Regions from separate parts of the Herbiconiux sp. A18JL235 genome, predicted to be linked through region 1. Evidence: riboswitches for the same ligand, from Rfam matches in the RefSeq annotation. Region 1 holds a riboswitch; the other holds the start of a gene.
What was found. A riboswitch is a leader RNA that binds a small molecule or an ion and turns the genes downstream of it on or off. The one in region 1 is predicted to bind glycine.
Positions count from the first base shown of each region.

Region 1 (8,524 bases):
CAGCGACCGGCAGTGGCTCGATGTGACCTACCAGTTGCTCGCCATCGCCTTCGACCTCGCCCCGGTCGCCCTCGCCCTGTACCTGCTCGCCATCTCGGGAGCGAATCCGTTCCGGCGTGTCGGCCTCGACTTCCGGCAGCCGCTGCGCGACCTCGGGCGCGGCTGGCTGCTGGTGCTCGTCGTCGGCGTGCCCGGCATCGTGCTCTACGCGGTGTGGCGGCTGCTCGGCCAGAGTGCCGCGGTGATCGCCTCGCCCCTCGACGCCCACTGGTACACCATCCCCATCCTGGTGCTCTCTGCCCTCCGGGCGGCCCTGCAGGAGGAGGTGATCGTCGTCGGTTACCTCTTCACCCGGCTCAGGCAGCTCGGCTGGCAGAAGTGGTGGATCATCCTCGCCGCGGCGGCACTGCGCGGCAGCTACCACCTCTACCAGGGGCCGGGTCCGTTCGTCGGCAACTTCCTGATGGGCGTGATCTTCGGCTGGTGCTACTGGCGCTGGGGCCGGGTGATGCCGCTCGTCGTCGCCCACTGGATCATGGACATCGTCTCGTTCGTGGGCTTCCCCGTGGCTGTCGCCTGGTTCCCCGACCTGTTCGGCTGACTCGCGGCTCAGGCCGCTCGACGGCCCCTCGGCGAACTGCCCGATTCCCGGCCGCGCGATCGACGTCCCGACCCGCCTCCGCCCGATCCGCGGTTCGCGAACACGAATGCGGCGATGCCGAGCACGAGCAGCAGCCCGCCCCCGATGAACCCGATCACCATCGCGACGTTGAGCTCGTCGTCGTCGCCCGCCGCCGGCGTGCTGGGCGGGTCGGTGAACAGCGGCTCGCTCGTGACAGGCGTGGCGGGCGGAGCCACCTCGATGGCGACGAGGGCCGTCGCGGTGCCGGTGAACGACGACGAGATGGTGCACACCATGTTCGACGTGCCGACGGGGAAGGCCTGACCCGACTCGACGGGGGTGCCCACGATCGTGCAGCCGTCGAGGGTGAGCCCGGCCGGGGTGACGGGCTCGATGGCGACGGTGGCCGTGCCCGAAGCATCCGCCTCGGCCTGGAGGGTGGCGGGGAGGATGCTCGAACCGGTGAAGTCGGCACCCACGATGCGCGCACCGGTGAAGTCGGCCCCGGTGAGATCGGCACCGGTGAACACGGCTCCCTGCACGTCGCCGTCGACGAACGACGCGCCGGTGAGGTTCGCCCCCCGGAAGTCGGCCTCCCCGAACCGGGTGCCGCTCAGGTCGACACCGGCGCACTGCGCCCCGCCGCCTCCCCCGTCGGTCGTCGGCAGCACGACGCACGCGCCGTCGTCGAACAGCGGATCGGCGACGACGGCCGCAGGAGCGGCCTCCGCAGCACGGGCGGGCACCGCCGCGCCCGCTCCCGCGAGCGCCATCGTCGCCCCGAAGCCCGCCACCAGCCCCGTCAGGAGCAGAGAACGGATGCGGGCGACCGGCTCGACAGGCATGGTGCGACCCTACCAGCGGGGTCCACGGGGTTCTCCGTGCCGCAGACCCCTTGACCGGAGGGCCGGGTCATCCCTACTCGAAAGCCTCCGGCGGTGGGCAGGCGCAGACCAGGTTGCGGTCTCCGTAGGCTTGGTCGATGCGCCGCACCGGCGGCCAGTACTTGCCGCGCACGAGCGACTTCACGGGATACACCGCCCGTTCGCGGTCGTACGGGTGGCTCCACTCGCCCTCCACCACCGAGCGGGCGGTGTGGGGGGCGTTCCGCAGCGGGTTGTCGTCGGCGGGCCACACCCCCGCGGCGACGGCGTCGATCTCGGCCTTGATGCCGATCATCGCGTCGATGAAGCGGTCGATCTCGGCGAGGTCTTCGCTCTCGGTGGGCTCCACCATGAGCGTTCCCGCCACCGGGAAGCTCATGGTCGGCGCGTGGAAGCCGTAGTCGACGAGCCGTTTGGCGACGTCGTCGACGCTCACCCCCGTGCTCTGCGTGATGCCGCGCAGGTCGAGGATGCACTCGTGGGCCACGAGACCGTTCTCGCCGGTGTAGAGCACCGGGTAGTGGGGCGCGAGCCGGGCGGCGACGTAGTTCGCGGCCAGCACCGCCGACGCGGTGGCCTCGGCGAGCCCCTCGAGGCCCATCATGCGCACGTAGGCCCAACTGATGGGAAGGATGCTCGGGCTCCCGTACGGCGCGGCCGAGACGGCGCCCCCTCCGTGCACGACGCTCGAGCCGTCGACCATCAGGTGCTCGGCCTCCTGGGCGAAGATATGCCCCGGGAGGAATGGAGCCAGGTGCGCTTTCGCCGCCACCGGCCCGACTCCGGGGCCGCCGCCGCCGTGCGGGATGCAGAAGGTCTTGTGCAGGTTGAGGTGCGAGACGTCGCCGCCGAAGTCGCCGAATCGGGCGAAGCCCAGGAGCGCGTTGAGGTTGGCGCCGTCGACGTAGACCTGCCCGCCCGCCTCGTGCACGCGCGCGCAGATCTCGACGACGTCGTGCTCGTACACCCCGTGGGTGGACGGGTAGGTGATCATGAGGGCGGCGAGCTGCTCGGCGTGGGCCTCGATCTTCGCGCGCAGGTCGTCGAGGTCGACGTTGCCGAGCTCGTCGCAGGCCACCACGACCACCCGCATGCCCGCGAGCACCGCCGATGCCGCGTTGGTGCCGTGGGCGCTCGACGGGATGAGGCACACGGCGCGTTCGAGGTCGCCGCGTGAGCGGTGGTAGCCGCGGATGGCGAGGAGTCCCGCCAGCTCGCCCTGGCTGCCGGCGTTCGGCTGCAACGACACCGAGTCGTACCCCGTCACGTCGGCGAGCCACCGCTCGAGCTGGGCGATGAGTTCGAGGTAGCCCTGCGCATCCGTCTTCGGGGCGAACGGATGCACGCCCGCGAACTCCCGCCACGTCACGGCCTCCATCTCGGAGGCGGCGTTGAGCTTCATGGTGCACGAACCGAGCGGGATCATGCCGCGGTCGAGCGCGTAGTCGGCGTCGGCCAGCCGCTTGAGGTAGCGCATCATCGCCGTCTCGGAGCGGTGGCTGGAGAACACCTCGTGCCCGAGGAAGGCGCTCGTGCGCTCGAGGCCCGCCGGGAGCGACGGCGCGGTCTCGTCTCCCGCGTCACCCGTGGTGACGTCGAAGACCCGCAGTAGCTCGAGCAGCTCGGGGTCGCCCGTGGTCTCGTCGACCGAGACGGCGACCGTGTCGTCGTCGACGAAGCGCAGCAGGATGCCCCGGGAGTGCGCGTGCTGCACGAGACGCGCCGCACGCTCGGGCACCGACACCTCGAGCGTGTCGAAGAACTCGGTGTGCCGCAGACGGTGACCGGAGGCCACGAGCCGCGAGCCCAGGGTGCGGGCGGCGCGGTTGACCTCGCGCGCGATCGCGGTGAGCCCCTCCGGCCCGTGATAGACCGCGTACATCGCGGCCATCACGGCGAGAAGCACCTGGGCGGTGCAGATGTTCGACGTCGCCTTCTCGCGCCTGATGTGCTGCTCGCGCGCCTGGAGGCTGAGCCGGTAGGCCGGATGCCCGTCGGCGTCGACGCTCACCCCCACCAATCGGCCGGGGAGCTGCCGCTCGAGTCCGGCGCGTACCGCCAGGTAGCCGGCGTGCGGGCCGCCGAAACCCATCGGCACGCCGAAGCGCTGACTGGTGCCGACCACGACGTCCGCGCCGAGTTCCCCGGGCGGCGTCAGCAGCGTCAGCGCGAGCAGGTCGGCGGCCACGACGGCGATGCCGCCCTGCGCCTTCACGGCGGCGATGACGGCCGAAGGGTCGGCGACCCGGCCCGAGGCGCCCGGGTACTGCACGAACACGCCGAAGGCGTCGCCGAGAGCCGCTGGGGCCCCCGCGACCTCCGACGCCTCCGCATGAAGCGGCAGCACGTCGATCTCGATGCCGACGGCCTCGGCCCGCGAGCGGAACAGCGAGATCGTCTGCGGGAAGGCGTCGGCGTCGACGACGAAGCGGTTCGATGCCGACTTGCCGGCGCGGCGCGCCAGCAGCATCGCCTCGACGGCGGCTGTCGACTCGTCGAGCATCGAGGCGTTCGCGGTCGCCATGCCGGTGAGGTCGGTGACCATGGTCTGGAAGGTGATGAGCGCCTCGAGGCGCCCCTGCGAGATCTCCGGCTGGTACGGCGTGTAGGCGGTGTACCAGCTCGGGTTCTCGAGCACGTTGCGGGTGATGACCGCGGGCGTGATGGTGTCGTAGTAGCCGAGCCCGAGGTACGAGGTGGCGACCGTGTTGCGCGCGGCGAGGGCGCGGAGCTCCGCCACGGCCTCCCGCTCGGTGGCGGCCGGGGGCACCAGCGAGTCGTGCAGGGTGCGGTCGAAGGCGATCGAGCCGGGTACGGCGGCGGCCATCAGCTCGGCGAGGCTGCCGTAGCCCACGGTCTCCAGCATGTGGGATCGCGCAGCAGCATCAGTTCCGATGTGGCGGCGGGCGAAGACGTCGGTCATCGGTGCGGTCACTCCCCCGTCAGAGCCGCGTACTCGGCTGCCGAGAGCAGGGCGGGGAGCTCGGTGAACTCCACCTTGAGCAGCCAGCCGGCGCCGAACGGGTCGTCGTTCACGAGCTCGGGGCTGTCTTCGACGGCGGAGTTCTTCTCCACGACGGTGCCGTCGACGGGCGCGAACAGCTCGCCGACCGACTTCGTCGACTCGATCTCGCCCACCACCGAACCGCCCGCGACCTCGGTTCCGGCGTCGGGCAGGTCGAGGTAGACGATGTCGCCCAGCTGGGCCGCGGCATAGGCGGTGATTCCGATCGTGGCGACGGAGCCGTCGACCTTCACCCACTCGTGCTCGGCGGTGTAGCGCAGTTCTTCGTGGTCGGCCATGTCAGTCCTTCTTCCGGCGGTAGAACGGGTGGGGTGCGGTGCGGTAGGCGAGGCGCTTGCCCCGGATGTCGACGCTCAGCTCGGCGTCCGGTGCGGCGAATGCGGGCGCCACGTAGGCGAGGGCGATCGGATGCCCGAGGGTCGGTGAGAGTGCGCCGCTCGTCACGACGCCCACCGCCTCGGTGGAGTCGTCGGAGGCGAAGACCTCGTAGCCGGCGCGAGCCGCTCGCTTGCCCTCGGCCACCAGCGCGACCAGCACGGGCGCACCGTCGGGAGCGCCGGCGAGGAGCGCCTCGCGGCCGACGAAGTCGCTCTTGCCGAGGTCTGCCACCCGACCGAGGCCCGCCTGCTCGGGCAGCGTCTCGAGCGAGAGCTCGTGGCCGTAGAGCGGCATCCCCGCCTCGAGGCGCAGGGTGTCGCGGCTGGCGAGACCGGCGGGCACGAGGCCGAGCGGCTCGCCCGCGGCGAGCAGGGCGTTCCAGAGCGCGGGCGCGGCGGCACGGTCGAGGTACAGCTCGAACCCGTCCTCCCCCGTGTAGCCGGTGCGCGCCACGAGGAGGTCGACACCGTCGAACGATCCGGGGGTGCTGCGGTAGTACCGCAACCCGTCGAGACCGGCGATCCGGATCCCCGCGGTCTGCTCGAGCACCTGCCGGGAGGCCGGGCCCTGCACCGCGACGAGCGCCGTGGCCGCGCTCTCATCGGCGATCTGCGCGTCGAAGCCCGCCGATCGCTCGCCGAGCGCCTCCGCCACCGGGTCGTGGTTCGAGGCGTTCGCCACCACCAGGAACTCCTCGGCCCCCAGCCGGTAGACCACGACGTCGTCGACGATGCCGCCCGACTCGGCGAGCAGCAACGAGTACTTCGCCTGACCCTCCTCGATCGCCGAGAGCCGGCCCGCCAGCGCGTGGTCGAGCAGGGCGGCGGCCTCCGGCCCTCTCACGCGGAACTCCGCCATGTGCGAGAGGTCGAACAGACCGGCGGCGGTGCGCACCGCGTGGTGCTCGGCGAGGTCGCTGGAGTAACGCACCGGCATCTGCCAGCCGGCGAAGTCGGTGAAGGAGGCGCCGGCGGCGCGATGCGTGTCGAGGAGCGGCGACTCGAGGGCGGGTGCCTCGGGTGTCGCGGGGTCGGTGGAGCCGGTCACGAGTTCTCCGTTCCCGCCGGCGCAGCCGGCGATACGTGGGAGCGCTGATGCGCTACGAGAACTCCCCCTCTGTCATCGTGCCTGAGAGTTTCACCCTCCGGTCGTCGGGAGGGCTTTCACCGTGGGCGAGCCGCCGTCGATGCCGCGGACTGCTTTCCAGAGTGGCCAAGCGATGCGGTACGAGGACCTGAGAGATTATCGGGGAGGATTGCTCCTTCGGTGTCGCCTGAGGCGACTCTCCCGCATCGGGTTGATGGCCGGTCGATGTTCGATTGTGAGCGGATGCGGGGCACCCGCTGCGCCGAGTGTAGCGCGAAGTCACTGCCCGCCGAAGCCGCCGCCCCGGCTGCGCCGCACCACGATGACGATGATGACCGCCAGGGCGCCCGCTGCGGCGACGGCGATCAGCACGATCGCGTACCAGGGAAGGGGGGCGGGTGCTGCGGCGGGGTCGCCGGAGTCGGCACCCGGGTCGGTCGCCGCCGCGGTGCTCGGAGCCGTCGTCGCCACGGAGGAGTCATCGGTGGCCGTGGGGGTGGGCTCGGCCGCCGTGGGGGTCGGCGTCGGGGAGCCGTCGGGTGCTCCCGACCACGGCTCGCCGCAGACCGGCGCCTGAGTGAGCCCGTCGGCGGCGTTCGCCAGCGACTGCGGCTCGTAGTCGAACTCGAACTGACCCGAGGTGGGGTGCCCGTCGGAAGAGACGACCTGCCACAGCACGACGTAGCCGCCGGCGTCGCCCAGCGCGACCGGACTCGTCACCTGGGCGCCGTCGAGGGCGAGGCATCCCGATTCGTAGTGCAGGCCCTCGGGGTCGACGACCTGCAGGGCGAAACCGTCGGTCGACTCCCCCAACGAGAGCAACGGCTCGGAGAAGGCCAGCGTGACCACGCCCGGGTCGTCGGCGATCGACGAGTCGGCTGCCGGGTTCGACGACACGAGGTCGTCGTGCGCCCATGCCGACGCGGCCGGCAGCGCCGCGAGCCCGACCGCGGCGACGGCGGTCGCAGCTAGGAGGACGGCACGGCGGGCGACGGCGATCGGTGAGTTCACGCCTCCACGATACCGAGCACCGTGCGGGCTCACGCCCGCTTGACGCGGTACTGGTTCACCAGGGGGCAGTCGAACGGGTCGGGTGCAGCGAGCCCGACGCGGCTCATGTAGGCGATCACCTGGCGATGGGCCTCGAGCAGCGATGTCTGGGTGTACGGGATGTTGTGGGAGGCGCAGTACTCCTGCACGATCGGGCGCACCCGCATGAGACTCGGGCGGGGCATGCTCGGGAAGAGGTGGTGCTCGACCTGGAGGTCGAGGCCGCCCATGAACGTCGTCATGCCCCAGCCGCCGCGGATGCTGCGCGAGGAGAGCACCTGCTTCGACAGGAAGTCGACGCGCGAGCCCGCCGGGAACACCTTCATGCCGATGTGGTTCGGGGCGAAGGAGGCGCCCATGTAGAGCCCGAAGACCGCGAGCTGAACGCCGATGAAGGCGAAGGCCATGCCGAGCGGGAGGCACCAGAACACGACGCCCAGGTACACCGCGAGTCGCAGACCGATCGACCACAGCTCGACCTGCCTGCCCTCGACCTTGCCGCGGCCGAACAGCGTCTTGAAGGAGAGGTAGTGCAGGTTGATGCCCTCGAGCAGCATGAGGGGGTAGAGCAGCCAGCCCTGGTGGCGGGTGAGGAGCTTCATCGGGCCCCTCGCCCGCGCGGCGTCCTGCTCGACGAACGAGACCGTGTCGCGATCGATGTCGGGGTCTTTGCCGACGGTGTTCGGGTTGCCGTGGTGGCGGGTGTGCTTCGACATCCACCAGGCATAGCTCATGCCGACGAAGGCGGTGGCGAGCGTGCGGCCGGCGCGGTCGTTCGCGCGGTTCGACTCGAACACCTGACGGTGGGAGGCCTCATGGGCGAGGAAGGCGAACTGCGTGAGGATGATGCCGAGCGCGGCGGCGATGAGCAACTGGTACCAGGTGTCGCCGAGCAGGATGAACCCGGTCACGGCACCGCCGAGCGCCGCGACGAGCACGCTGAACATCGTGATGTAGAAGCCCTGGCGCTTGCGCAGCAGACCGAGGTCTTTGACGGTGGAGAGCAGCTCGGCGTAGGCCGCGGTGGGATGCGCACGGCCGGATTTGCGCGGAACGGTGGCACGGGCGACGGACGAAGAGGAGATGCTCAGGGGGGCCTCGCAGAGTCGGATTCGACTTCTCAGCCGCGGTGGTGAGCTGATGCGCTCGTCAGATGCTTCGACCGTACGCGCCGAACCTGCGTGTTGCCCCGGTAGGCGTCGGGGCGTCGCCGATGATGCGCCTCACACGGCGACGAGCCCGCACCCTGTCGCGGGTGCGGGCTCGTCGAGGAGAAGGCGAGATCAGCCGAGGGGCGTGATGTTCTCGGCCTGCAGGCCCTTGCGGCCCTGGGTGACGTCGAACTCGACGCGCTGGTTCTCTTCGAGGTTCTTGTAACCGGATCCGTTGATGCCGGAGTGGTGGGCGAACACGTCTTCGCCGCCGTCGTCGGGGGAGATGAAGCCGAAGCCCTTTTCGGAGTTGAACCACTTCACGGTG
Region 1 is NZ_CP162511.1:1,642,343-1,650,866, reverse strand. It holds gene ABFY20_RS07635 (CPBP family intramembrane glutamic endopeptidase) at 1-601, shown strand, start outside; gene ABFY20_RS07630 (pentapeptide repeat-containing protein) at 610-1,467, opposite strand; gene gcvP (aminomethyl-transferring glycine dehydrogenase) at 1,541-4,429, opposite strand; gene gcvH (glycine cleavage system protein GcvH) at 4,438-4,809, opposite strand; gene gcvT (glycine cleavage system aminomethyltransferase GcvT) at 4,811-5,956, opposite strand; glycine riboswitch at 6,019-6,121, opposite strand; glycine riboswitch at 6,122-6,209, opposite strand; gene ABFY20_RS07610 (copper resistance protein CopC) at 6,275-7,006, opposite strand; gene ABFY20_RS07605 (fatty acid desaturase) at 7,036-7,992, opposite strand; gene ABFY20_RS07600 (cold-shock protein) at 8,329-8,524, opposite strand, start outside.

Region 2 (8,524 bases), 2.1 Mb from region 1:
GTCGAACAGCGCGAGCGAGTCTTCGGGGAACTCGACGGAGCCGGGCGCCCGGGCGAGCGAGGCGAGGAGGGAGCCGGCGCGGAACCGCGAGTATGCCGCGTCGAAGCGCTCGATGCGCTCGGCGACGGCCCGTCGGAGCGGCTCGGGGAGAGGCGATCCGGCGGGCGTCTCGATCTGCCACGAGGTGCCGATCGCCTCGAAGTCGAAGCGCTCAGGCGCCCGGGCGACGAGGGTGACCGCGTTCGTGGCGTCAGGATATGCCGACGCGTTCATGATCGTTCTCCCCGCGCCGGTCAGGCCGCCGCCTCCGACTTGATGGTCTCGATGGCCTTGTTGAACCCGCCGCTGGTGAGGCTGGAGCCGGCGACCCGCGAGACCTCGATCTCGTCGATGTCCTTGCCCACCACGACCGCGGCGATGCCGTCGGCGAACTGGGTCTGGTAGTTCACCGAGTTCGGGTTCGTCGCCTCGGGGGTGACGGTCACCGCTGTGATGACGTCGCCCTCGAGGGTGACCGAGACGTCGACCTCCTCCTGCCCGTTCGGCGAGGTGTACCCGCCGGTGGCCTCGTAGGTGCCGTCGGCGTAGGTGCTGGAGCCGGCGCCCGCCGAGTCGCTGCCGGTCGACGGGGTCGACGACGGCGTGCTCGCCGCGGTGGAAGGCGCGTCGGCGGTGCTCGACGGCGCCGTGCCGGCCTCGGCGGAGGTGCTGGTGTCGGTGGCGCAGCCGGCGAGGGCGACGGAGATCGACAGGCCGGTCATGGCGGCGAGTGCGAGGTTCTTCTGTCGGGGGGTCATCTGCTGTCCTGTCAGTGGTGGCGGTAGGCGGTCACATCGGCGATGGCGATGGATACGACGGTAGAGACGGATTTCTTGAGCCCGCTATGAGCATCCGATGCCCTCTCTGTGAGCCGGGTCAGCACGTGCTGCACCGGCCCGGTGCGCATCCGAGGGCGACCATCGGCCTCACCCTCTGTCAACGACCGGCGGCCGCCGAACGTTCAGATCTCGGTAGGGCCGGTGCGCCCGGAGCGCTGACGGCGCAGTCGCCGCAAGGTGCTGAGGGTGCGCTGCTCGGGCAGGCTCCAGCCGAATCGCACGGCGAGCAGACGGATGAGGGTGGTGACGATGACACAGCCGACCCCGGCCACGGTGATGTCGGAACCGGATGCGGTGGCGGCCACCAGGAAGAGAGCGCCGGCGCCCGCCGCGACCGCATAGAGCGAACCGACGTGCATGACGCCGATCGGCATGCCCAGCAGGATGTCGCGCAGCATGCCGCCGCCGACCGCCGCGACGATGCCGACGAAGACGGCGGGCACCACAGGGAGGCCCACCGCGAGCGCCTTGCTCGTGCCGATGGCGCAGAAGAGGCCGAGGCTCAAGGCGTCGAGCACGGTGATGACGACGTTGAGACGATTGAACAGGCGCTCGAGGAGCATGCCGACGAGGGCCGCGGCGATGGCGACCGGGATGTACCAGTTCGACTCGAGCGCCGCGGGCACCTGGTTGAGCAGGAGATCGCGGATGACACCGCCGCCGAAGCCGGCGACCATCCCGATGAGGCCCACACCCAGCAGGTCGAGTCGGCGGTCTTTGAACTGGGCGGCGAACATGGCGCCCTGCACGCTGCCGAGGCCGGTGGCCGCGAGGTCGAGCCAGAACGGCGTGACGAACTGCTCGGCGATCATGCACAAGTCCTATCACGAGCCCGAGGCCCGGCGGCCCGTCGCGACCCGTCGCGACCCGGCGGCAGGCGCGCCGAACGGCGTAGAGTGGGCGGCGCAGACCACAACTGAACACTCTCGGCCCCCATGCCCTGGCGGGAGAGCCGGATGCGCCACTCGCGCAGCCGGCACCGAAGGAGCAATTCTCCCCGTCAATCTCTCAGGTTCCCGTACCGCCCGGGCTCGGCCGCTCTGGAAAGCAGTTCTCCACAGAACTCGCCGACGGGGAAAGCCCTCCACAAGAGGGTGAAACTCTCAGGCACTCATGACAGAGGGGGAGCTCGCGACCGCAACGGTGCGGTCGCGCCTCGATCGGCCCAGGGCCGGGATTCGGGAGGGCTCCCATGACAGTCAGCGCCTTCGAGTTGTTCAGCATCGGAATCGGGCCGTCGAGTTCGCACACGGTGGGGCCGATGCGCGCGGCCTGCCTGTTCGTGGAGGAGCTCGCCGCACTCGGGATGGTGCCGTCGCTCGACGAGATCGGTGGCCTGGGGGTGACGCTCTACGGCTCGCTCGCCGCGACCGGGCGTGGGCACGGCACCTTCCCTGCGGTGCTACTCGGGCTCGAGGGGTGGCGGCCCGAGCTCATCACGGCCGAGGAGAAGGAAGCCGCCGAGGAGCGCCTGCGCGACGAGGGCGTGGTGCGCGTGGGGCGCGAGCTGCGCGAGGGAGCGGCGGCCCAGACGGCAGCGGATGCGGCGGTGCGACCGGTGACGACGGCGGCCGCGGCGGCGCAGAGTGCGCCGGATGCGGCCCGAGCTCGGGCCGCGGACGCGGACGGCGGGAGGGCGGTGCGGATGCGCGAGGACGACATCGAGCTCTGGCCGCGGATGATGCTGGAGAGGCATCCGAACGGGATGTGCTTCGCGGCGCGGGTCGGGGGTGAGGTGGTGCTGGAGCGGCGGTACTACTCCGTCGGCGGCGGGTTCGTGGTGGGCGACGCGGTGCCGGCGGCACGAGCATCCGCGACGGCAATCGTGCCGGGCGACGAGGTGCCGGCGGCACCCGCGTCGACGGCAGCGTTCGTGCCCGCATTCGCCGACGGTGAGGAGGCAGCCACGGAACGCGAGGTCGCGGCAACCTCCGCCACGGGGCGCGAGGTCGCGGCGGGGTTCTCGTCGGGTGCGGAGCTCGTGGAGCGCGCGGAGGCGGTGGGGTCGGTGAGCGCCGCCATGATGCGCTTCGAGACGGGAGCGCGGTGGCGACGACGAGGGTGCCGTGCGGGAACGGCTGCTCGCCCTGCGCGAGGTGATGGAGGAGTGCGCGCGAAGCGGAATGGGGCGCGACGGTGTGCTGCCGGGGGTGCTGCAGGTGCCGCGGAGGGCCAAGGGGTGGCTCGAGAGGCTGGCGGCGGAAGACCCCGACCGGGCTCCCGAGTTCGCCGAGGACTGGGCGAACCTCGTCGCCATCGCCGTGAACGAGGAGAACGCCTCGGGCGGACGGGTGGTCACCGCGCCCACCAACGGGGCGGCCGGCATCATTCCCGCCGTGCTCTCCTACGCCCTCGGCTACACCCCGGCGGGGCGGGCCGATCGCGACGACGCGACCGTGCGGTTCCTGCTCGCGGCAGCGGCCGTGGGGTCGCTGTTCAAGGAGCGCGCCTCCATCTCGGGTGCGGAGATGGGTTGCCAGGGCGAGGTCGGCTCAGCGGCGTCGATGGCGGCGGCGGGGCTCGCCGAGGTGCTCGGCGGCACGCCGCGTCAGGTGGAGAACGCCGCCGAGATCGCCATGGAGCACTCGCTCGGGCTCACCTGCGACCCCATCGGCGGGCTCGTGCAGATTCCGTGCATCGAGCGCAACGCCATCTCGGCGGGCAAGGCGATCAACGCGGCCCGCATGGCGCTCCGCGGCGACGGCTCGCACCGGGTGAGCCTCGACGCGGTCATCGAGACCATGCGCCAGACCGGCCGCGACATGGACTCCCGCTACAAGGAGACCGCCCTCGGCGGCCTCGCCGCCACCGTGCCGGTCAGCGTCGTGGAGTGCTGACGCCCGGCGAGCTCAGCGGAACGCGAGCACCTCGGGGCCCCAGGCCTCGCGAATACCGGAGTCGGGGTCGCCGACGACGGTGTCGTCGCGGTCGATGATGAGCGTCAGCCGGTCGTCGGTGTCGTAACGCGGCCACGAGACCACCGTGCCGTCGGGGTTCGGGGCGTGGGGCGCATCCGGGTCGAGGCCGTGGGCGAAGGCGACCCAGCGGCCCTGCATGCGTTCCGAGATCGCGAGCGCCTCGGCGCGGCCGCCGAGCGCGAACACGATGTCCTTGCCGCGCGGCGCGAAGGAGCGGAAGACGTAGGCGAGCTCGGCGGCATGCGTCGCCCCGATGCCGGTGACCTTCAGCAGGGGCGTCGCGTGGTCGAAGCGGTACATCCAGGTGGGGGCGACGGCGCTGTGCGCCTCGGCGAGCCAGATGGACGGCATGCGGAACCCGGCGTCGCGCGACACCTCGGCAGGCGCCCGCCGCCTGGGGTAGGCGGGGTACGCACCGGTGATCCGCTCCCCCACACCGCTGAACGCGGGGTTGTCGTTCGCGATCTCGGCGAACATCTGCTCCACCGCCTCGGGCGTGATGGGCAGGAGCGGTGAGCGCATCAGCTTGAAGAACGACGACTCATCGTGGTTGGTGCCGATGATGAGCGGGATGCGCGCCGCCCTGCCCTCGCGGAACGCGGTGAGCGGAGCCTCGGGCAGCACCTCGTCTCCCCACACCGGCGCGAGCGCGAGGGTGCCGGGCACGCTCGCCGAGACCTCGTGGATGAGCTCGGCCCCCGCGTCGACCAGGTCGAACGGGTCGAGGTCGCGCAGCCGCCACGCCTGACCGGGCTCGATCCCCACGATCGAGAGGAACCGCTCAGCCACCCGCGCGGCGCGCTCGCGCCCGTACACCGAGGTCACGGGCGCACTCTGCGCGATGGCCCGATGGAATAGCCCTTCGGCCGGCGGCGAGGTCATGAGCGCGATGACGCAAGCCCCTCCCGCCGACTCCCCGAACAGCGTGACGTCGCCCGGGTCTCCCCCGAAGGCGGCGATGTTCTCGCGCACCCACTCGAGCCCGGCGATCTGGTCGCGGAGGCCGACATTCGAATCGAAGCCGTGAGCGAAGCCGGATGCGGCGGCCGACCCGCCGAGACCCGTGAAGTCGACGAAGCCGAGAACGCCCAGGCGGTAGTTGATCGACACCACGACGACGTCGCCGCGCTCGGCCAGCCGGCTGCCGTCGTAGTAGCGCTGGGCCGTGGAGCCCTGGAAGTAGCCGCCGCCATGGATCCACACCATCACCGGGCGGCCCTCGCGCCCCTCGGGCGGAGGTCCCTCCGGCGCCCACACGTTCACCGTCAGGCAGTCCTCCTCGATCGGCACCGAGGGGTCGACCTCCATCGACTTGAGCACGCGCTGGGGTGCCATCGGCCCGAAGCGGGTGGCATCGCGCAGTTCCGGCCACGGCGGGGCCGGCTGCGGGCGGCGGAAGCGGCGTTCGCCGACGGGCGGGGCGGCGAACGGGATGCCCTTCCAGCTGAGCACGGCGCCATCGCGAGCGCCGCGCACGGCCCCGCCCGCGATGCGCCGGATCAGGGAGTCCTGGCCCGCGACAGTCATAGCGGCATGCTATCGAGCGCTGCTGGATGCGCGGTGACGGGTGCACCCGGCGGGTGGCGCGCATCCGCCCCCTCGGATGCGATCGGCGCGGCACACGGTGCCCGCTCGAGAGGTCGTGCGCGTGCATCCGCTCGAGGCGCAGTCCGCATACTGTGGGGAGGGAGAGACCGCGGCGGCCGGAGAGCCGCCGCCTGAGCGGAGGAACACGCATGTCCGATCTGGAGAACCGCATCGAGGAGCCCGACGAGAGCGACGAGTTCTCGCTCTCGGAGTCGGAGCTCGAAGACGTCGACCTCGACGACATCGACGACATCGACGACGACCCCGAGGTCACCGACGAGGAGAAGGTCGACCCCGTGTTCGACGACGACGAAGAGGTTCTGCACGACAACTTCGGCTACGAGGAGTAGACCACGGGTCGCCGTCCACCCCGGTTCGCCGAGGGCGGACGGCGACGGCTGACACCCGGCGAGCGGATAGTGTGTGCCGCATGCAGATGTTCGACTGGCTGAACCAGCAGTTCAGCGTGTTCGGCATCCAGGTGTACTGGTCCGACTTCCTCGGCAACATCCTGGCGCTGGCCACCGTGGTGCTCGCGCTGCGGCGCCTTGTCGTCTCGTGGCCCGTGCAGATCGTCGGCTCGGTGCTGCTGCTCATCGCGAGCCTCAACGTGCACCTCGTCGGCAACGCCGGGCGCCAGGTGATCATCATCGTGGCCGCGAGCTGGGGCTGGGCCACCTGGCAGCGCAGCAAGGCGCGCGTCGGCACCATCACCGTGAGCTGGGCGACGTGGCGCACGCGACTGCTGCTCGCCATGGCGATGATCGTGGGCACCGTGCTGATCGGGTTGCTGCTGCACGCGACCGGTTCGTCGTTCTACCCCGGTGCGCCGCTCTGGCTGGCTCTCGCCGACGCCTGGATCTTCGTCGGCTCCGTGCTCGCCATGGTGGCGCAGGCCCGGCGCCTCGTCGAGTTCTGGTTCGTCTGGCTCGCGGTCGACCTCGTCGGTGTGCCGCTCGCCATCTCGTCAGGGCTCTACTTCTCCGGCCTCGTGTACGGCATCTTCTTCGTGCTGGTGCTCATCGGCATCCGTGACTGGTCGAGGCGCAGTCGCGCCGTCATCACCTCGGCCGTCGAGCCGGCCCTCCCTGTCGGCGGGCTCGCCGAGCCCACCGTCGAGGTCGACCGGCGCGACTAGACCGGGTGCGCCCATCAGGGGCGAGTCCGGGCCGTCCGCCGGGCCGCCCTCCGCTCGGCGGGCGTGCGGGGTAGCTGCTCGAGGTCGCTCAGCGCGGGGCCCTCGATGCGGGTTCCGGATGCGGTGAAGCGCGAGGCGTGCAGCGGGCAGTCCCATGATCGCTCGGCGTCGTTCCACTCCAGCACGCCGCCGAGGTGAGGGCACACGGCGCTCACGGCGCAGGTGGTGCCGCCGACCGTCGACACGCCCACCGGGCGCCCCTTCGACCTCGCCACCACGCCCGCTCCCTCCGCGGGCCGCGGCACCGGAACCACGCGGGTCTCCGCCTGCCACCACCCAGCGACGGCCTCGGCGCCCACCTCTGCGCCCGCGACAGCGCCCTTCCCGAGGTCGGCGGGCCGCGTCACCCGGGTGCCCAGCACCCGGTGCCAGTGCGCGCGTTCGCGCCGCGGTTCGCCGAGGATCTCGGAGCGCAAACGCAGTGCCGCGGCCACCCCGTTGGTGAGGCCCCACTTGGCGTAGCCCGTGGCGAGGTAGACGCGGCCGCGACCACGCGGCAGTGCGCCGACGAACGGGATGAGGTTGTGCGACTCGTAGTCCTGCGCCGACCAGGCGTTGGTCTCGACGGCACCGGGGAAGAACAGCCCCGTCCAGGCCCGCAGCTGGTCGAGCCGCTCGGCCTCCGACTTCGCGCCGGGTCGGCCGACCGTGTGCCCGTTGCCACCCACCACGAGCAGTTCCTGACCGTCAGTTGCCCGGGTCGCCGTGCGCAACGAGCGGGAACCGGATTCGGCTGAGTCCCCGACCGACAGGAACATGCCGTCGACCAGGTCGGCGGGCCGCGCATCCGGAAGCTCGAAGGCCAGCGCGTACGACCGCAGACCCGTCGTCTTGGCGAAGTAGAGACCGCGGTCGAGGATCGGCGTCGCCGTGGCGAGCACTGCGGTGCGACCGAAGACGGCTCCGAGAGGTGTGGTCACCCGCACCGGCTTGCTCGCCCGCACGGAGGTGACCCTGGCGCCGGTGTGGAGCACACCGCCGAGGGCGAGGAACTCGCGCACGAGGGCCTCGAGCACGTCCATGGCGTCGAGCTGGGCCTGGCCGGGGAGAGCGACACCGAAGGCGAAGGGGAAGGTGGTCTCGAGGTCGCGGCCCGACACCAGCGACACGTCGAGGCCGGCCTGACGCGCGGCCCGGTACTCGTCGTCGACTGCCGATGCGCCGCCGTCGTGCTGGGAGTAGCTGTAGGCGGTGCGTTGCTCGTACGGCACCCCGGACTCGTCGGCGAAGCCGAGCAGCCATTCCTGCCCGTCGCGGTTGCTCTCGACGTACGCACGCAGCAGCCGCCGGGAGTGGTGGGAGCGGATCGTCGAGAGGCGCGAGCCCTGCAGGAGAGACACCTTGCCCGTGGTGTTGCCGGTGGCGAGCGCCCCTATGCCGAGCGCTTCGAGCACCACCACCCGCCGACCGGCTCGCGCGAGCATGACAGCCGTGGTGAGGCCCGTGAGGCCTGCGCCCACGATCACGTCGTCGTAGACGGCGCCGTCGACGAACGGGGTGGAGGGTGCCGCGGTGCGACCGTCGAGCCAGAGGGAGGTCATGCCCCCAGTAAACGCCTCGGCGTCGAAAGCGCACCCCCGGATGGCACCGGCCCGCGGGGCGCGAGGGGGCTCTAGAGGCGGCTTGGAGCGCTGGGCTCGGGCTCGTCGCGCTGCCCGCCCTCGTCGGGCTGCCCGCCCTCGTCGCGCTCTTCGCGCTGCGTGGCGTTCGCGGCGGCGATTGCGGCCCTGCCCGAGGGCACGAGGATGGCCACCACGATCACCACGACGGTGGCGACACCGCCGAGCACGAGCAGGAGCTGCACGCTGATGACGTCGGCGAGCGGACCGAAGACGGTCATGCCGATGGGGGTGGCCAGCGCCATCACGATGCCGACGTAGCTGAACACCCGGCCGTGCTTGTCGGGGTCGACCGTCTCCTGCACGAGGGTCATGAAGGGGGCC
Region 2 is NZ_CP162511.1:3,762,691-3,771,214, forward strand. It holds gene ABFY20_RS17760 (FAD:protein FMN transferase) at 1-273, opposite strand, end outside; gene ABFY20_RS17765 (hypothetical protein) at 294-797, opposite strand; gene ABFY20_RS17770 (trimeric intracellular cation channel family protein) at 1,001-1,690, opposite strand; glycine riboswitch at 1,909-2,008, shown strand; partial or broken gene ABFY20_RS17775 (serine dehydratase beta chain) at 2,071-2,607, shown strand; gene ABFY20_RS17780 (hypothetical protein) at 2,634-2,900, opposite strand; partial or broken gene ABFY20_RS17785 (L-serine ammonia-lyase) at 2,945-3,715, shown strand; gene ABFY20_RS17790 (carboxylesterase/lipase family protein) at 3,728-5,323, opposite strand; gene ABFY20_RS17795 (hypothetical protein) at 5,533-5,733, shown strand; gene ABFY20_RS17800 (nicotinamide riboside transporter PnuC) at 5,814-6,521, shown strand; gene ABFY20_RS17805 (FAD-dependent oxidoreductase) at 6,536-8,122, opposite strand; gene ABFY20_RS17810 (MFS transporter) at 8,194-8,524, opposite strand, start outside.
Region 2: it holds a riboswitch for glycine, as region 1 does, so the genes downstream of both, ABFY20_RS17775 (serine dehydratase beta chain) here and gcvT (glycine cleavage system aminomethyltransferase GcvT) in region 1, are expected to answer to the same signal.